2 regions of the Streptomyces sp. NPDC057010 genome follow, and region 1 is predicted to be linked to the other one. Evidence: riboswitches for the same ligand, from Rfam matches in the RefSeq annotation. Region 1 holds a riboswitch; the other holds the start of a gene.
The links. A riboswitch is a leader RNA that binds a small molecule or an ion and turns the genes downstream of it on or off. The one in region 1 is predicted to bind cyclic di-AMP.

Region 2: another riboswitch for cyclic di-AMP. It lies ahead of ACFTXQ_RS29245 (transglycosylase family protein); the one in region 1 lies ahead of ACFTXQ_RS05600 (M23 family metallopeptidase).

What each region holds. Positions count from the first base shown of each region.
Region 1 covers NZ_JBHUSC010000003.1:309,782-316,771, reverse strand. Annotated here, with positions in the region: gene ACFTXQ_RS05615 (DNA topoisomerase (ATP-hydrolyzing) subunit A) at 1-1,891, opposite strand, end outside; gene ACFTXQ_RS05610 (M16 family metallopeptidase) at 2,107-3,456, shown strand; gene ACFTXQ_RS05605 (M16 family metallopeptidase) at 3,477-4,844, shown strand; cyclic di-AMP (ydaO/yuaA leader) riboswitch at 5,051-5,210, shown strand; gene ACFTXQ_RS05600 (M23 family metallopeptidase) at 5,223-6,026, shown strand; gene ACFTXQ_RS05595 (GntR family transcriptional regulator) at 6,218-6,901, shown strand.
Region 2 covers NZ_JBHUSC010000048.1:25,418-32,407, forward strand. Annotated here, with positions in the region: gene ACFTXQ_RS29225 (exopolyphosphatase) at 1-875, opposite strand, end outside; gene ACFTXQ_RS29230 (DUF501 domain-containing protein) at 872-1,420, opposite strand; gene ACFTXQ_RS29235 (septum formation initiator family protein) at 1,479-1,967, opposite strand; gene eno (phosphopyruvate hydratase) at 2,061-3,347, opposite strand; gene ACFTXQ_RS29245 (transglycosylase family protein) at 3,599-4,303, opposite strand; cyclic di-AMP (ydaO/yuaA leader) riboswitch at 4,307-4,479, opposite strand; gene ACFTXQ_RS29250 (transglycosylase family protein) at 4,756-5,841, opposite strand; gene ACFTXQ_RS29255 (cytochrome P450) at 5,945-6,990, opposite strand, start outside.

The DNA.
Region 1 (6,990 bases):
CCTGCTCGGTGCCCAGCGCCAGACCCTGCGAGGCCTCGTCCAGCGAGGTCAGGCAGACCACCTTCTCGTCCGCCTCCAGCCCGGAGAGGAACTCCGAGACCGGGGCGCCGCCCGCCAGGTTCGGCGCGGCGTGGGTGTCCGGCAGCTGCGGCAGGTCGATCACCGACAGCCGCAGCAGCCGCCCGTACGAGGTGACCACGCCGACCTCGGCCCGGGCGGTCGCCGCGACCTGCGAGACGATCAGGTCGTGCTTGGTGCGGGCGCCGCCCTCCGCCTCCGGCAGCGGTTCGCCGGTCACGGTGCGCGCCAGCAGGCCCGTCGAGGACAGCAGCACCCGGCACGGGTCGTCCGCGACCTCCAGCGGAACCGCGCCGACCGTCGTACCCGCCGACTCCAGCAGGACCGTACGCCGCTCGGTGCCGAACTTCTTCGCGACCGCCGCCAGTTCCGTGGAGACCAGCTTGCGCAGCTCGGTGTCGGACTCCAGGATCCCGGTCAGCTCGTCGATCTCGCCGGTCAGCCGGTCGCGCTCGGACTCCAGCTCGATCCGGTCGAAGCGGGTGAGCCGGCGCAGCGGGGTGTCCAGGATGTACTGGGTCTGGATCTCGCTCAGCGAGAAGCGCTCGATGAGCCGCTCCTTCGCCTGCGCGGAGTTGTCGCTGTCCCGGATGAGCCGGATGACCTCGTCGATGTCGAGCAGGGCCACCAGCAGGCCCTCGACCAGGTGCAGGCGGTCGCGCCGCTTGCCGCGGCGGAACTCGCTGCGCCGCCGGACGACCTCGAAGCGGTGGTCGAGGTAGACCTCCAGCAGCTCCTTGAGGCCGAGCGTCAGCGGCTGCCCGTCCACCAGCGCCACGTTGTTGATGCCGAAGGACTCCTCCATCGGCGTCAGCTTGTAGAGCTGTTCCAGGACGGCCTCCGGGTGGAAGCCGTTCTTGATCTCGATGACCAGGCGCAGACCGTGCGCGCGGTCGGTGAGGTCCTTGACGTCGGCGATGCCCTGGAGCTTCTTCGAGCCGACCAGGTCCTTGATCTTCGCGATGACCTTCTCGGGGCCGACCGTGAAGGGCAGTTCGGTGACGACCAGGCCCTTGCGGCGCGCCGTCACGTTCTCCACGGCCACCGTCGCGCGGATCTTGAAGGTGCCGCGGCCGGTCTCGTAGGCGTCCTTGATCCCCGAGAGGCCGACGATGCGGCCGCCCGTGGGCAGGTCCGGACCCGGCACGAAGCGCATCAGCGCCTCCAGGTCCGCCTGCGGGTAGCGGATCAGGTGGCGGGCGGCCGCGATGACCTCGCCGAGGTTGTGCGGGGGCATGTTGGTGGCCATGCCGACCGCGATCCCGGAGGTGCCGTTGACCAGCAGGTTCGGGTAGGCGGCGGGCAGCGCGATGGGCTCGCGCTCCTGGCCGTCGTAGTTGGCGGCGAAGTCGACGGTGTCCTCGTCGATCGACTCCGTCATCAGCGACGTGGCGTCGGCCATCTTGCACTCGGTGTAACGCATCGCGGCCGGCGGGTCGTCGTTGCCGAGCGAGCCGAAGTTGCCGTGGCCGTCGACCAGGGGCAGCCGCATCGAGAAGGGCTGGGCCATGCGCACGAGCGCGTCGTAGATCGACTGGTCTCCGTGCGGGTGGAGCTTGCCCATGACCTCGCCGACGACGCGCGCGCACTTGACGTAGCCGCGGTCGGGGCGCAGACCCATCTCGTTCATCTGGTAGACGATGCGCCGGTGCACCGGCTTCATCCCGTCGCGGGCGTCGGGCAGGGCGCGGGAGTAGATCACCGAGTACGCGTACTCGAGGAAGGAGCCCTGCATTTCGTCGACGACGTCGATGTCGAGGATCTTCTCCTCGAAATCCTCCGGCGGCGGGGTCTTCGTGCTGCGGCGGGCCATCGCTGCGCGGCTCCTTAACCAAGAATGGGTGTGCTGGGGGGTCTGACGCGGACCATTGTGGCCCGAGGCACCGACAACGCCGACTCCGACCCCGGGGGTCCCCCCAGACGGAGCTGGGGGCGTGACCCGGGAACTTATCCGGCAACCGACGCGCTTGCATACAGTGGCAGGTCTGACAGAAATCTCTGCATCGCGATCGAAGGGACCACATGCCCATGGGTCACACGGCCACCGCCCAGGCCGGCTCCGGCGGCCTGACAGCGACCGAGCACCGGCTGGCCAACGGCCTGCGCGTGGTGCTTTCCGAGGACCACCTGACCCCGGTCGCCGCGGTCTGCCTCTGGTACGACGTCGGCTCGCGCCACGAAGTCAAGGGCCGTACCGGCCTGGCTCACCTTTTCGAGCACCTCATGTTCCAGGGCTCGGCGAGCGTGCCCGGAAACGGGCACTTCGAACTGGTCCAGGGCGCCGGCGGCTCCCTCAACGGCACGACCAGCTTCGAGCGCACCAACTACTTCGAGACGATGCCGACCCACCAGCTGGAGCTCGCGCTCTGGCTGGAGGCTGACCGCATGGGCTCGCTCCTGGCCGCCCTGGACGACGAGTCCATGGAGAACCAGCGCGACGTCGTCAAGAACGAGCGCCGCCAGCGGTACGACAACGTCCCCTACGGCACGGCGTTCGAGAAGCTGACCGCGCTGGCGTACCCCGAGGGGCACCCGTACCACCACACCCCGATCGGCTCCATGGCCGATCTGGACGCGGCCTCGCTGGAGGACGCGCGCGCCTTCTTCCGTACGTACTACGCGCCGAACAACGCGGTGCTGTCCGTGGTCGGCGACATCGACCCGGAGAAGACCCTCGCCTGGGTCGAGAAGTACTTCGGCACCATCCCGTCGCACGACGGCAAGCAGCCGCCCCGCGACGGCACGCTCCCCGAGATCATCGGGGCGGAGCTGCGCGAGGAGATCGTCGAGGAGGTCCCGGCGCGTGCGCTGATGGCCGCCTACCGGCTCCCGCACGACGGGACCCGCGAGTGCGACGCGGCGGACGTGGCGCTGACCGTCCTGGGCGGCGGAGATTCCTCGCGGCTCCACAACCGCCTGGTGCGCCGCGACCAGACGGCCGTCGCGGCCGGCTTCGGCATGCTGCGCCTGGCCGGGGCCCCCTCGCTGGGCTGGCTGGACGTGAAGACCTCGGGCGGGGTGGAGATCCCCGACATCGAGGCGGCCGTGGACGAGGAGCTCGCGCGGTTCGCCGCCGAGGGCCCCACCGCCGAGGAGATGGAGCGCGCGCAGGCACAGCTGGAGCGGGAGTGGCTGGACCGGCTGAGCACGGTCGCGGGCCGCGCCGACGAACTGTGCCGCTTCGCGGTCCTGTTCGGCGACCCGCAGCTGGCCCTGACGGCAGTCCAGCGCGTCCTCGACATCACCGCCGAGGAGGTGCAGGCCGTGGCCGCGGCCCGGCTGCGCCCGGACAACCGGGCGGTGCTCGTGTACGAGCCGATCGCGGCCGACGACAACACCTCCGAGAACGAAGACGAGACCGAAGGGGCGGAGCAGTGAGCGACACCGCAGCCGTCACGATGACCTTCCACCCGCGGCCGCAGGCCGGCGAGCCGCAGCCGTGGGCCTTCCCGGCCCCCGACCGCGGGGTCCTGCCCAACGGCCTGACCCTGCTGCGCTGCCACCGCCCCGGCCAGCAGGTCATCGCCGTCGAGGTCAACCTCGCCGCCCCGCTCGACGCGGAGCCCGCGGGCCTGGACGGCGTCGCCACGATCATGGCGCGCGCCCTGTCCGAGGGCACCGACAAGCACTCCGCCGAGGAGTTCGCGGCCGAGCTGGAGCGCTGCGGAGCCACCCTCGACGCGCACGCCGACCACCCGGGCATCCGGGTCTCCCTGGAGGTCCCCGCCTCCCGTCTGCACAAGGCGCTGGGCCTGCTCGCCGAGGCGCTGCGCGCCCCCGCCTTCGCCGACGCCGAGGTGGACCGGCTGGTGCGCAACCGGCTCGACGAGATCCCGCACGAGCTGGCGAGCCCGCAGCGCCGCGCGGCCAAGCAGCTCTCCAAGGAGCTCTTCCCGGCCTCCCTGCGGATGTCCCGCCCGCGCCAGGGCACCGAGGAGACGGTCTCCCGGATCGACTCCGCCGCCGTGCGCGCCTTCTACGAGGCCCACGTACGCCCCGCGACCGCCACCGCGGTGGTCGTCGGCGACCTGACCGGCATCGACCTGGACGCCGTACTGGCGGACACCCTGGGCACCTGGACGGGCAACTCCGCCGAGGCCCTGCCGGTGCCGCCGGTGACCGCCGACGACACCGGCCGCGTGGTCATCGTGGACCGCCCCGGCGCGGTCCAGACCCAGCTGCTGATCGGCCGGATCGGGGCCGACCGGCACGACCGGGTCTGGGCTGCCCAGGTGCTCGGCACCTACTGCCTGGGCGGCACCCTCACCTCCCGCCTGGACAAGGTGCTGCGCGAGGAGAAGGGCTACACCTACGGCGTGCGCGCCTTCGGGCAGGTCCTGCGCTCGACCGCCGACGGCAAGGGCGCCTCGATGCTCGCCATCAGCGGCTCGGTGGACACCCCGAACACCGGCCCGGCGCTCGACGACCTCTGGAAGGTGCTGCGCACCCTCGCGGAGGGCGGCCTGACCGACGCCGAACGGGACGTGGCGGTACAGAACCTGGTGGGCGTGGCCCCGTTGAAGTTCGAGACGGCGGCCTCGGTGGCCGGCACCCTGGCCGACCAGGTCGAGCAGGAGCTGCCCGACGACTACCAGGCGCAGTTGTACGCGCAGCTCGCCGCCACCGGGACGGTGGAGGCCACTTCGGCCGTCGTGGCCGCCTTCCCGGCGGACCGGCTGGTCACGGTCCTCGTGGGCGACGCCTCTCAGATCGAGGCACCGGTGCGGGCGCTGGGGATCGGTGACGTGAGCGTCGTCACCAACTGACGTTCGGCCGATGGCCAATTGGCGATCGGTGTGAGGGGTTCCGGCGGCTCGGCCGCCGGAACCCCTTTTGTCCGTTTCATGGTGTGGTTGCTCGTATGCGGTGTGGCGTACGCAACAAAAGGGCGCGTCTGTTTGGCGATTGACTGATGATCCGCCTAGCGTCGGCCCTGCTGTCCGTCAGTTGTACCCGCCGCACCCGCGGCACCGGGCAGCGATCGCCGAGTCCCCGTCAGGCGCGAGCCTGGGGAGCCGGGGACCCACATCAGTCCCTGGGGTGAATCGGACCGCCTCGCAAGAGGAGGCCCGTAGGAGACCTTCCTGCTCCGAACCCGTCAGCTAACCCGGTAGGCGAGAAGGAAGGAAAGGATCAGCCCCTTCATGGCGTTTGGCAGTCGTCCCGCCGGCTCCGGTAAGCACCGTGGTTCCAGCCGTCTGAGCCGCAAGACCGCCGGTTACGCCGGCATAGCCGCCCTCGCCACCACGGGCGTCGTCGGCTCCCTGGCCGGTCCGGCCTTCGCCGCGGACAGCGGCGACAACAACTCCGCCCAGGACAACGGGCTCGGTGCCGTCGTCGTCGCCGAGGACCTCGCGGGCGACCTCCAGGACCAGGCCGCCTCCCAGCAGCGCGCCGCCGAGCACGCCGCCGCCCAGGCGCAGGCCGAGGCCGACGCCAAGCAGCGGGCCGCCGAGGCCAAGCGCCTCGCCGAGGCCAAGGCGAAGGCCGAGCGCGAGGCCGCCGAGCGCGCCGCCCGCGAGGAGGAGCGCAAGCGCCTCAACACCTTCGTCGCCCCGGTCGACGGCTCGTACGTCAGCACGCAGTACCACGCGGGCGGCGGCATGTGGTCCTCCGGCAGCCACACCGGCATCGACTTCCACGCCGCCTCCGGCACCTCCGTCCACGCGGTGGGCGCCGGTACCGTCGTCGAGGCCGGCTGGGGTGGCGCGTACGGCAACAACGTCGTCATCAAGCACAACGACGGCACCTACACGCAGTACGGGCACATGTCCTCGCTGAGCGTCTCCGTCGGCCAGCAGGTGACCCCGGGCCAGCAGATCGGCCTGTCGGGTTCCACCGGCAACTCCAGCGGCCCGCACCTGCACTTCGAGGCCCGCACCGGCTCCCAGTACGGCTCGGACATCGACCCGCTCGCGTACCTGCGCTCGCACGGCGTCAGCCTCTGACCCGAAGGCGCCACCGCTCCACGGACGGTCCGAAGGCCCCGGCTCACCAAGCCGGGGCCTTCGCGTTGTCCGCGTGCAAATGTTTCGTATTTTCGACCGCTCTCGGAAATTATCGTGTGTTGCAATAGAGTCGCAGCACGCGCATGCGTGTCCAATGACTGTGCGAGTCGGAAATAGGCGGAGGTTCGGTCTTGCGTATTCCTGCGCACGCGGTATGCACGGCAATTCGCGACGACATCGTCTCCGGGGTCTTCGAGCCGGGCGGCAGACTCACCGAGGAGGTCCTGGCCCGGCGGTACGGGGTCTCGCGCGTCCCCGTCCGCGAGGCGCTGCGCACCCTGGAGTCCGAGGGGTTCGTGACCACGCGGCGCCATGCGGGCGCCTGCGTGGCCGAGCCGACCGAGCAGGAGGCCGCCGACCTGCTGGAGCTGCGGATGCTGCTGGAGCCCCTCGCCGCGGCCAGGGCGGCCCGGCGGCGCACCGAGGCCCACCTGAAGGTGTTGCGCGGACTGGTCAGGCTGGGCCAGGAGCGGGCCAGGAGGGGCCAGGGCGAGGACCTGCGCTCCCTGGGGGGCTGGTTCCACGAGACCCTCGCGCAGGCCTCCGGCAGCCCGGGGCTGATCGCGCTGCTCACGCAGATGCGGCACAAGGTGGCGTGGATGTACGTGGTGGAGGCGCCGGTGCGGCCCGTGGAGTCCTGGGCGGAGCACGGCGCGATCGTGGATGCGGTGGCGCGCGGCGACGCCGAGCGGGCCCGGACGCTGACCGCGGTCCACGCCGGCCGGGCGGCCGAAGCGCACCGGCCCCGGAGCCGGATCCGGCCCGCGGTGAGCACTTCGCAACCTGCCGTAAACATGTCGAGCGTCCGGCATTAACACGGGCCGTATACAAAGGATCGGTACTCGGCGTGAATTAGCCCCCGCCCGTGCCGTATTCCTGCGGGGCCGGATTTCGCGGACCGGAA
Region 2 (6,990 bases), on a different contig from region 1:
ATGCGTTCCATGATCGCCAGGAGGACCAGGGCGCCGGCGCCGATCACGTCCACCCGGCCCGGGTGCATCACGGGGATCGCCGCGCGCTCGGCGTGGGGGGCCGTCAGCATCCGCTCGCTGATCTCGCGGACCTGGTCGTAGGAGATCCGGGAGTGGTGGATCGCCGACCAGTCGTACTCCGCAAGACCGAGGGCGATGGCGGCGACCGTGGTCACCGAGCCGGCCAGGCCCACCAGGGTGCGGGCCTCGCCGAGCGGGACCGTCTCGGCGGCCAGGTCCAGCGCCGCCTCGATGTCGGCCCGCATGGCGGCGATCTGCGCCTCGGTCGGCGGGTCGGTGACGGCCCCGTCGACGACGAGGTGGCGCTCGGTCATCCGGACGCAGCCCACGTCGACCGAGCGGGCGGCGCGCACGTGGTCCTCGCCGACCACGAACTCCGTCGAGCCGCCGCCGATGTCCACCACCAGGAACGGCCGCTCCAGGTGCTCGTGCGTCACGAGTTCCTTGGTGGCGCCGGTGAAGGAGAACTCGGCCTCCTGGTCGCCGGAGATCACCTCGGGCTCGACGCCCAGGATGTCCATGACCCCCTGGACGAACTCGTCCCGGTTCTCGGCGTCCCGGGAGGCGGAGGTGGCCACGAAGCGGATCCGCTCCGCGCCGAACTCCTTGATGACCGCCGCGTACTCGCGGCAGGCGGCGAAGGTGCGCTCCAGGGCCTCGGGGGCGAGGCGGCCGGTCTTGTCCACGCCCTGGCCGAGGCGGACGATGATCATCCGTCGGTCCAGCTCGACCAGCTCGCCCGTGGCCGGGTCGCAGTCCGCGACCAGCAGGCGGATGGAGTTCGTACCGCAGTCGATGCCCGCGACCCTCGTCATGCGTCCGACTCCTTCTTCTCCGCCTTCTCCGCGCACGGGGTGACGCAGGCGCCCTTGGCCCACCACTCCGGCAGCATCGCCAGGGCCTCGTCGCCGAACGGGTTCACGCCCGGGCCCGCGGCCAGGGAGTGACCGACCAGCACGTGCAGGCACTTCACCCGGTCCGGCATCCCGCCGGCGCTCGGGAAGCCCTGGAGCACCTCGATGGCGTCGCGGCGCTGGATGTAGTCCTCGTGCGCCTTCCGGTACGCGGCGGCCAGCTCCGGGTCCTCGGCGAGGCGGGCCTGCATCTCCTTCATCACGCCGTTGGCCTCCAGCGTGCCGATCGCGGAGGCCGCGCGCGGGCACGTCAGGTAGTACAGCGTCGGGAAGGGGGTGCCGTCGGGGAGCCGGGGGGCGGTCTCCACCACGTCCGGCTGGCCGCAGGGGCAGCGGTGGGCGATGGCGCGCAGGCCGCGCGGCGGGCGGCCGAGCTGCTGCTCGAACGCCTCGATGTCCGCGTCGGTCGGCTCGGTCCGGTCGGTCTGGGGCGGGGGCGTCTGCATGCCTGGAGGAAGTCTCTTCGTTCTCGTGGATGGGTGCTGCGGTGCGTCGTCGTACCGGTCAGTCGCCCGGGCGGTCGGCCTTGTCGACGCCGTCCCAGACGTTGGAGTACCACGGGCGGTCGGAGCCGGCCTGGCCGGTCCGGTGCCGCTCGGGGCCCTGCGCGCCGGGGTCGGTCATGATGTAGCCGGTCTCCCCCGGGCGGAGGAAGTGCAGGTGTTTGCGCGCCTGCTGCTCGGCGTAGGCGTTGTCCTGCCAGCGGGCCTTCTCGTCGCGCAGCCGCTCAAGGCGGTCCCGCGCGGCCGCGGCCGCCCGCTGCTGCTCCGCGATCTCCGAGCGCTGGGACACGTACTGGCGCATCGGATACGCGAGGGCGACGACCAGCGTACAGAGCACGAGCACCAGGAGCGCGGCGCGGCCGGTGAGCCGGCTGCGGCGGACCTGGCGGCGCGACTGCGAGCGGTAGACGTGGGCGGCGGTCCGCTCACCGAGCTGCTTGAGCCTGGTCGCGGTCGAGAAGGTGGAGAACCGATCCCGGTTCCCGGCCATTGATCCCGCCTCCCCTGTTGTACGCACTACGCACTACGTCCCCGCACACGGTACGGGACCGAGTGCGGGGACGCAGGGAGGCTAGGCGAAGGCTCAGCCCTTGAAGCGCGGGAAGGCGCTGCGGCCCGCGTACACGGCGGCGTCGTCGAGGATCTCCTCGATGCGCAGCAGCTGGTTGTACTTGGCGACGCGGTCCGAGCGGGCCGGGGCGCCGGTCTTGATCTGACCGCAGTTCACGGCGACGGCGAGGTCGGCGATGGTGACGTCCTCGGTCTCACCGGAACGGTGCGACATCATGCACTTGAAGCCGTTGCGCTGGGCCATCTCGACGGCGTCGAGGGTCTCGGTCAGCGAACCGATCTGGTTCACCTTCACGAGCAGGGCGTTCGCGGAGCCCTCCTCGATGCCGCGGGCCAGGCGCTCCGGGTTGGTGACGAAGAGGTCGTCGCCGACGATCTGGACCTTGGAGCCCAGCTTGTCGGTGACGGTCTTCCAGCCGGCCCAGTCGTCCTCGAACAGCGGGTCCTCGATGGAGACCAGCGGGTACGCCTCGACGAGCTCGGCGTAGTAGTCGGTCATCTCGGCGGCCGAGCGGGACTGGCCCTCGAACTCGTACTTGCCGTCCTTGTAGAACTCGGACGCGGCGACGTCGAGCGCGAGCGCGATGTCCTTGCCCGGGGTGTAGCCGGCCTGCTTGATGGCCTCGACGATGAGGTCGAGCGCGGCGCGGTTGGACTCCAGGTTCGGGGCGAAGCCGCCCTCGTCGCCCAGGCCGGTGGAGAGGCCCTTGGTGTGCAGGACCTTCTTGAGGGTGTGGTAGACCTCGGCACCCCAGCGCAGCGCCTCGGAGAAGGACTCCGCGCCGATCGGGGCGATCATGAACTCCTGGATGTCGACGTTGGAGTCGGCGTGCGACCCACCGTTGAGGATGTTCATCATCGGAACGGGCAGCAGGTGCGCGTTCGGGCCGCCGAGGTAGCGGAAGAGGGGGAGGTCGGAGGCCTCGGACGCGGCGTGCGCGACGGCGAGGGAGACGCCGAGGATGGCGTTGGCGCCGAGCGAGCCCTTGTTGTCGGTGGCGTCCAGGTCGAACATGGCCTGGTCGATCAGGCGCTGCTCGGTGGCGTCGTAGCCGACGAGCTCCGGCCCGATCTGCTCGATGACGGCGAGGACGGCCTTCTCGACACCCTTGCCCATGTAACGGTTGGGGTCACCGTCACGGAGCTCGATGGCCTCGAATGCACCGGTGGAGGCGCCGGACGGAACTGCAGCACGGCCGGTGCTGCCATCGTCGAGGCCCACCTCGACCTCGACCGTGGGGTTGCCTCGGGAGTCCAGGATTTCCCGGGCTACGACGACGTCGATGGACGGCACGAGCATCTCCTTCTGGGATGTGACGCTGGGTGTGCGGTGGCGTCAGGCCGTGGGATGGCCTCGCCGACTAGAGCCTAACCGGCTCCGGGCACTCGGCCAGCCGACCGCCCGCGTCCTGGGACGAAAAAGGGGCCGAATACCTTGCTTCCAGGACATACGACTCTTGATCGTCGGGTATCCACCGGGCAAAACGCCGCCGCCCGGCGCGTGGGGGGAGACGCGCCGGGCGGTGGGGAGCGCGGCTATTGCCGCAGTGTTCAGCTGAGCTTCAGCTTCTGACCGGGGAAGATCAGGTCGGCGTCGGAGACGATGTCCTTGTTCAGCTCGAAGAGCTTCTCCCAGCCGCCCTTGACGCCGTTGGCGTCGGCGATGGCGCCCAGGGTGTCGCCGGGCTTGACCTCGTAGGAGCCGTTGCCGGTCTTGGGGGCCTCGGCGCGCTCGGAGCGGGTGGTCGGGGCGGCCTCGGAGCGCTGGGTCTCCTTCTTCGGCGCGGCCTTCTGCTCGGTCTTCTTCGGAGCGGCCTTCTGCTCCGTCTTCTTCGGCTCGGTCTTCGGCTTGGAGGGGGCCTCGGGAGCGCCGCCGCCGTACGAGGAGTTGGACAGGCCGACGCCGCAGGACGGCCAGGCACCCTTGCCCTGGCCCTTGAGGACCTTCTCGGCGATGGCTATCTGCTGGGACTTGGAAGCCTGGTTGGCCTGCGGGGCGTACGCCTTGCCGCCGTACGCGGCCCACGTCGAGGCCGAGAACTGCAGGCCGCCGTAGTAGCCGTTGCCGGTGTTGATGGCCCAGTTGCCACCGGACTCGCACTGCGCGACGCGGTCCCACTCGCCCGCCGTGGCGGCCGAGGCGGAGCTCGCGGCCATCAGGGGCGCGGCGACGGCCACACCGGCGACACCGGCGAGCGTGACGATGCGGGTCGCCTTGGAGGCGCGGCGGTGCTTGCCCTTGCCGGAAAGCAGCATGAGGTTTCTCCTCACCGACGCCTACGAGGTGAGCTGTCGGGTTCGGGCGGATGAGTTGCCCGGTCGTGCGACCTAGCGCACGGCTTAACCCCTAGCCGGTGGCGTGACCGTCTCTCAACGGCCGCTCCCGGCGCCTACCTTGGTTCCCCCGCTCCTGCCTTCGGCGCTTGACGCGACGACTGTTCCCCCCGTCCGCCGGCAGGATTCGGCGATGCGGTCGAAGGAGCCCGCGGTGGCGGGCGATTCAGAAGGTAGACAGGCCTCCCCCCGATGTTCAACAAGCGACATCGGGGGGAAACGGCCCCTACTTGCGTTCCACTTACGCACGTTTGCGCAGGTGAGGACAGGGTTTGCAGAATCCCCGAGGGGTGACACGCCAGTTGACCGGAAGAGACACATGTCTCACTTACAGAAAACGGACAATCAAGTCTTTCCGGATGCCCGAAGTGCCCTTATTTTGCGGTTAGATCCAGGTTCTGGCCGGGCTTGATCAGGTTGGCGTCCTGGCCGATGACCTGCTCGTTGGCCTGGTACAGCGCGCTCCAGCCGCCCTTGACCCCCTTGGCATCCGCGATGGCGGCGAGGCTGTCGCCCTCCTGCACCGTGTACTTGGGCTCCGACGGGGCATCAGAGACGGCCGGCGCCTCGGCGGCGGGTGCTCCGCGGTGCTTGCCCGTGCCCTCGGCCGGGGTGGCCGACGGGGCGGCGGGGGAGGTGGGTTCGGCGGAGGCGCCGGGGGCCGTCGGGCCGGGCGTGACGCCGGGCGTCGCGGGCGCCGTCGGGTCGGCCGGGGTGAGCGGCGGGGCGGTGGGGTCCACCGGATCCGTGGTCACCGGGGCCGTCGGGTCGGCGGGGGTGACGGGCGGGACGGTGGGGACGGTCGGGGTGGTCGGGGCGGTCGGGTCCGCGGGGGTCACCGGAAGCGTCGGGTCCGTGGTGAGGTCGTCCGGCGACGGCATGACGGGCAGTCCGAGCGAGGGGCCGAGGGGGCCGTCGGGAACCACGAAGGAGGGGCTCTCGGACGGGCCCGGGGTCGGCTGCCCGTAGTCCGTGGACGGCTTGCCGTGTCCGGTGACGGGCACGCCGTCGTCGGGACGGGAGGGCGAGGGGGTGACGGAGTGGGAGCCGCCCGGCAGGCCGGGGTCCACCGCGGCCGCGGGGCTCTGCTGGTCCAGCCCGGCCGATGCCGCGCACAGCGACCACGCCTGCGTTCCCTGCGAAGCGAGTACGCGCTCGGCGACGGCTATCTGCTGCGACCGGCTCGCGAGGTCGGCGCGCTTGGCGAAGTCGAGCCCGCCGGCGGCCTGCCACTCCTCCTGCGTGAACTGGAGTCCGCCGTACGATCCGCTGCCGGAGTTGGCGGTCCACGTGCCGCCGCTCTCGCATTCGGCGACCTTGTCCCACGTCGAGGTGTCCGCCGCGCTCGCGCTTGTGGCGGCGAGCAGCGGCAGGGCCAGCGCGGAGCCGGTGACTCCGGCGGTGACGACGATCGCGGGGATCTGGCGGGGGCGTCTGTGGCGGCCGTTCCCGGGAAGCATGAGGCTGCACCTTTCGCATAACGGCGGGGTAACGGCAGAACCTAGCGGCCTTCGAACGCATGTCACAAGTTCGGCAGGGAACTGACTTCCGGTCAGGCGGCGCTCAGATGTTTCGGGGTGTGAAGCGCACAGGGAGAGTGCGCAGGCCACGCATGATCAGTCCGCCGCGCCAGCGCAGGTCTTCCGGCGGAACGGCGAGTTCCAGATCCGGCAGACGCGTGAGCAAAGTCGCAAGCGCCGTCTGTCCTTCAAGTCGTGCGAGCGGAGCGCCCAGGCAGTAGTGGATCCCGTGCCCGTATCCGAGGTGCTGGTTGTCGGTGCGCCCGAGGTCGAGGGTGTCCGGATCGGCGAACCGGGCCGGGTCGCGGTCGGCTGCCGCGAGGACGACCAGGACCGGGTCCCCGGCCGCGATCGGCTGCCCGCCGAGGGTCAGCGGCTCGGTGGCGAACCGCCAGGTGGCCAGCTCCACGGGGCCGTCGTAGCGCAGCAGCTCCTCGATCCCGGTCTCCAGCAGCGCGCTCTGACCGGCGGCGAGCGAGAGCTGGAGGCGCTCGCGCTGATCCGGGTTCATGAACAGGGCATGCAGCCCATTACCGATCAAATTGACCGTGGTTTCGAAGCCGGCGAAGAGCAGGATGAAGGCCATGGCGGTGGCCTCACCCTCCGTCAGGTGGTCTCCGTGGTCGCTCGCCCGGATCAGGTCGGAGATCAGGTCGTCGCCCAGATCATCCCTTTTGCGGTGGATGAGCTCGCCGAGGTAGGTGCGCATCTGCTTGACCGAGCGGGCCACTCCGCCGCGCGGACCGCCGCCGTGCCGGATCATCATCCCGGCCCAGTCGCGGAAGTCGTCCTGGTCCTCGCGCGGTACGCCGAGCATCTCGCAGATGGCGTAGATGGGGAGCGGGAAGGCGAACTCGTGGATGAGGTCCGCCTCCCCCTTCTCCTGGAACTGCCCGATGAGGTGGTCGGTGAGCGCCTGCACCCGCGGGGTGAACTCGGCGACCCTGCGCGGGGTGAACGCCTTCGACACCAGGCGCCGCAGCCGGGTGTGGTCCGGCGGGTCGATGTTCAGCAGGTGCGTCATCAGCTCCGCCTTGCGCTCGCCCGGAATGCCCGTCTTGCCCTTGGCGTGGGCGGGCTCCGCGTGGT